One region of the Exiguobacterium sp. UBA1053 genome, then DNA from elsewhere that is predicted to be linked to it. Evidence: riboswitches for the same ligand, from Rfam matches in the RefSeq annotation. Region 1 holds a riboswitch; the other holds the start of a gene.
The links. A riboswitch is a leader RNA that binds a small molecule or an ion and turns the genes downstream of it on or off. The one in region 1 is predicted to bind S-adenosylmethionine.
Positions count from the first base shown of each region.

Region 2: it holds a riboswitch for S-adenosylmethionine, as region 1 does, so the genes downstream of both, B3G15_RS13045 (alpha/beta hydrolase) here and metK (methionine adenosyltransferase) in region 1, are expected to answer to the same signal.

Region 1 covers NZ_DCDO01000013.1:609,178-611,647, reverse strand. The annotation lists gene pckA (phosphoenolpyruvate carboxykinase (ATP)) at 1-481, opposite strand, end outside; SAM riboswitch class I at 716-842, shown strand; gene metK (methionine adenosyltransferase) at 971-2,179, shown strand; gene B3G15_RS10805 (GNAT family N-acetyltransferase) at 2,317-2,470, shown strand, end outside.
Region 2 covers NZ_DCDO01000013.1:1,069,475-1,071,944, forward strand. The annotation lists gene B3G15_RS13040 (methionine ABC transporter ATP-binding protein) at 1-693, opposite strand, end outside; SAM riboswitch class I at 780-883, opposite strand; SAM riboswitch class I at 1,133-1,234, shown strand; gene B3G15_RS13045 (alpha/beta hydrolase) at 1,302-2,060, shown strand; gene B3G15_RS13050 (thymidine kinase) at 2,134-2,470, opposite strand, start outside.

The DNA.
Region 1 (2,470 bases):
GATCTGCTTTGAAATGTGGCGCATAGACGACCGTGAACGGTTCGAAGGCAGCCACTTCAGGATACTCGCGTAAAAAGAGTTGTTTGGCAAACAGGTTATGCCAAGCATATTGTGTGAGCACACGGACCGGAAGGGTGAAGTGCGTATCTGCCCCAGCAGCAGCTTCTGTGTAATAGAGCTGATCGGCTTCGTTCATGTAACGAAGAACCTTTTGCAACAATTGTTCAAATTTGTCTCCATCCATTGGTTGGTTGACATGCCCCCAATCAATGTGAGACTCGCAGGAAGAATCACGGACGATGAACTTATCTTTTGGTGAACGACCTGTAAATTTCCCCGTTTCTACAGATAATGCGCCGTTCTCAGCAAGGACACCTTCTTCGTTTCGAATCGCATGTTCGACAAGTTCAGCAACAGATAGTTGTTTGAACACATGCTCTTTCTTGAGTAGTTCTTCGATATTCAGGACCGTCATCGGCATCCTGACCCCACCTTTCCCCTACGTTGGTTTTGGCTCACTGTATTTAGTATGACACATTTATTATATATGACATACTAAAGAGAGAGCAATCATTTTCTAATGCTGATTTCTATTTATCTGGAAACGCTTTCAGCATTAACAGTTTAACATCTCTTTCAAAAAGTTTCGACTAGAATTTGAAACCTTGCTTGACAGAGTAGGTACAACTTTATATCATGTAATTCGTAACGGATACTCTTATTCTGAGCAGGTGGAGGGAACAAGGCCCGAAGAAACCCGGCAACCGTCCTACATTAATTCACATATTAATGAGGGAAAAGGTGCTCTCCTGAAGCGAAGTAAACACTTCGAACGATAAGAGGGTAAAGGAAGAACGCACAACCTTTCCCTGACCATTTTTTGGACTCGGAAAGGTTTTTTTCATTTTACCGTCCCACTCAACTAGGGGAAATGAGTACACCGTCAAATTCTTTTTTGGGAGGGTCATACATGACAAACCTTAATCGCCGACTATTCACGTCGGAGTCAGTCACTGAAGGTCATCCAGATAAAATCTGTGACCAAATTTCGGATTCAATTCTTGATGCAATCCTCGCAGCGGATCCAAACGCGCGTGTTGCGGCAGAAACTTCTGTTACAACAGGTCTCGTTCTCGTTGCAGGTGAAATCACGACATCGACTTACGTCGACATTCCAAAAGTCGTCCGTGAAACGATTCGTGAAATCGGTTATACACGCGCGAAATACGGTTTTGACGCGGACACGTGTGCTGTATTGACATCAATCGATGAGCAATCAGCAGACATCGCTCTTGGTGTCGACCAAGCGCTTGAAGCACGTGAAGGTAGCATGTCTGATGCAGAAATCGATGCAATCGGTGCAGGAGACCAAGGTCTCATGTTCGGTTACGCAACGAAAGAAACACCAGAACTCATGCCACTTCCAATCTCGCTTTCACACCGTCTCGCACGCCGTTTGGCAGAAGTGCGTAAAAACGGTCAACTCGACTACCTTCGTCCGGACGGAAAAACACAAGTCACGGTCGAATACAACGAGAACAACGAGCCGGTTCGTGTCGATACGATCGTCATCTCGACACAACATGCAGAAGAAGTCACGCTTGAGCAAATCCAAGCTGACTTGAAAGAACACGTCATCACACCGGTCATCCCGGCTGAATACATCGACGCAGCAACGAAATTCTTCATCAACCCAACTGGTCGTTTCGTCATCGGCGGACCACAAGGAGATGCTGGATTGACGGGTCGTAAGATCATCGTTGATACGTATGGTGGATACGCACGCCACGGCGGTGGAGCATTCTCAGGTAAAGATCCAACAAAAGTCGACCGTTCAGCTGCATACGCAGCACGTTACGTCGCGAAGAACCTCGTTGCTGCAGGTCTTGCAGACAAAGCAGAAGTTCAACTTGCGTACGCAATCGGTGTCGCGCACCCAGTATCAATCGCGGTTGACACATTCGGTACAGGAAAACTTCCTGAAGCGCAACTCGTCGAATTGGTTGCTGAAAACTTCGATCTTCGTCCGGCTGGAATCATCAACATGCTTGATCTCCGTCGTCCGATCTATCGTCAAACAGCTGCATACGGTCACTTCGGTCGTACAGATGTTGAGCTTCCATGGGAGCAAACAGATAAAGCAGCAGTTCTTGAAGAACAAGCAAAACGTTTCGCATAATCAAAAAGTCCGAAAACCCTACGCAGGTTTTCGGACTTTTTTGTTTCCGTGGAACTTTGCAGGAAACGAATGTTTTTTCTAGAAGAGGGTAAAAGTACATGAGTCGATTCGTATGAATACAAAGGGGGGTTCCGATTATGGAAATACGCGAAGCTATTCCAGCTGATGCAGGACGTATTCATGACATTGCCGTCACATCTTGGTTGGATACGTATGCAGAAATCTATTCCGAGCGCTCGAAAGCGCATTTCGTGCAGGAGGCGTATCCGCAAGAAGAAGTCGTTCGTGCGA
Region 2 (2,470 bases), 460 kb from region 1:
GCTTGAAAAGACATCAAAGACCGTTCCCGATTCGATTAGCTTCCCAGCTTCGATAACGGCGACGCGGTCGCAAATCTCCCGGATGACGCCCATCTCGTGGGTGATCAAGAGAATCGTAATCCCGTACTCGGCATTGATGCGTTTTAATAACTGGAGAATATGATGCGTCGTCTGGGGATCAAGTGCTGATGTCGCTTCGTCACATAAGAGGACGGAAGGTTGCGTCGCGAGTGCCCGGGCGATACCAACACGCTGTTTCTGTCCACCGGACAATTGATCCGGATAATGATCCGCCTTGTCCGCGAGATCGACGAAATCGAGCAATTCTGTCACTCGGCGGCGAATCTCGTCTTTCTTGACGCCTGCGAGAACGAGTGGCTTTGCGACATTCGTAAAGACCGTGTTCGCATTCAACAGATTGAAGTGCTGAAAGATCATTCCAATCCGTTGTTTTGCTTGGCGTAATTTTTTCGGAGACAGTTGCGTTAAATCTTCCCCATCGACCGTCACCGTTCCTGACGTCGGTCGTTCTAACAGGTTGACACAGCGGAGCAGTGAACTTTTTCCGGCACCGCTAAAACCGATGACCCCAAAGATTTTACCTTTTTCGATCGTCAGGTCGACACCGTCGAGCGCTGCAATCGTCTGATCTTTCGTGACGTACGTTTTTTTGACTTGATGAAATGCAATCATTCCGTTTTCCCCCTTCATTCAACAAAAAAGGTCCCTTCTTGAGAAACAAGAAGAGACCTGGATCCGCACAGTGGCAGAATCCACTCCACTCATCTCTCAGACATCTGTCTGATGGAATTGGCACAGTGCTCATAATGAGTCTGTTGCCGAGGTTTCGTAGGGCCAGTCCCTCCACCTCTCTGGATAAGTATTGCGGTATGAAATTCGTATGTGTGTTGTTGCGTTGTTGCTTATGTCGTAAAACTAATTTTTACATTACGGGTCGAACCTTTAAAAGTCAACCAACTTTGCAAAAATAATCCATTTGGCGCATATCGATTGAGTCATAAGTTATGAGTTAGCTGAAAGAATAAATCACGATTCGTCTAGAACGATTTGACAAGGCATTTTCGGTCGTGCTACCATCGTTTCAATGATTAATCCGACAATTCCAATATGATATTTATCAAGAGTGAACGAGAGACCTGGCTCTATGACTTCACGGCAACCTGCAATCTGTAAGGTGCTCCGACCAGCAAAGCGCGGCTTTGGATGATACGGTGAAAAACTCGTGGGCGTCCAAGCAGTGACGTCGACGAGTTTTTTTCATGAATGGAGGAAAAATAGTAATGATGAACTATCCTGTATTGACTGGTGCTGAAGCGTTTTATTTTCAAGGTGGACCGATCGGTATTCTAATCTGTCATGGTTTTAATGCCACTCCGCAAAGTGTCCGCGACGTCGGTGAGGCATTCGCTGCTGAAGGTTTTACCGTCTATGCCCCGCGCTTACGCGGACATGGAACGAACGTCCGCGAGTTTGAACAATCGACTGCTCGATGTTGGAAGCAAAGCCTGCAAGACGGCTATGAACGTTTACAAGAAACATGCGATCAAGTCTTCGTCATCGGTCAATCGATGGGTGCGACGCTTGCACTGTCACTCGCTGCTGACGGCATTCCGTTTGCCGGCATCATTACGATCAATGCCGCACTTTCCGTTCCATCCTATGAAGCACTTTCGTTCGAGGACGGTCCACAGTACTTACCGGAAGGGGCACCGGACATCAAACGGTCTGCTTTCGAAATCATCTATGACCTCGTTCCAAGTCGTTGTGCGTTCGAACTCGTCCGTCTGATGGATGAAACGAAAGGACGCTTAGGATCAATCCTTCTGCCGACATTAATTCTCTACTCGGCGACCGATCACGTCGTCCCGCCGTCGAGCTCGGATTATCTGCATCAGCACATCGGAACGAATGATAAACGAAGCTACTGTTTACTGAACTCGTACCACGTCGCGACCCTCGATCATGATCAGGATTTGATCGTTCGTGAGACGATCCGCTTTATCGAACGCTCAAGCCGGTTCTCACAGGAAACGGGATAATAAAAAAAACAGCTATTCACTTAAAAGCGAATAGCTGTTACATCAAAGGACGACCGCGATCGGTACGTCTTTTTTAATTTTCTTGGTGCTGCACCGATTGGAGCGGCTTCGGCTTTCCAGGCACCTCATGGCAATGGCGGCACCGTGGCTCATACGATTCTGAAGCGCCCACTAGGATGATCGGATCATCGTAGTTCGCTGGTTTTCCATCAATCAACCGTTGTGTCCGGGAAGCCGGATCACCACACGAAAGACAGATGGCTTGCAGCTTCGTCACGAATTCTGCGCGCGCCAGTAATTCCGGCATCTTGCCGAATGGCTCTGCCCGGAAATCTTGATCAAGGCCTGCACAAATGACGCGTTTTCCGTCTTGTGCAAGTGCTTCGATGACTTGTACGATCTCATCATCA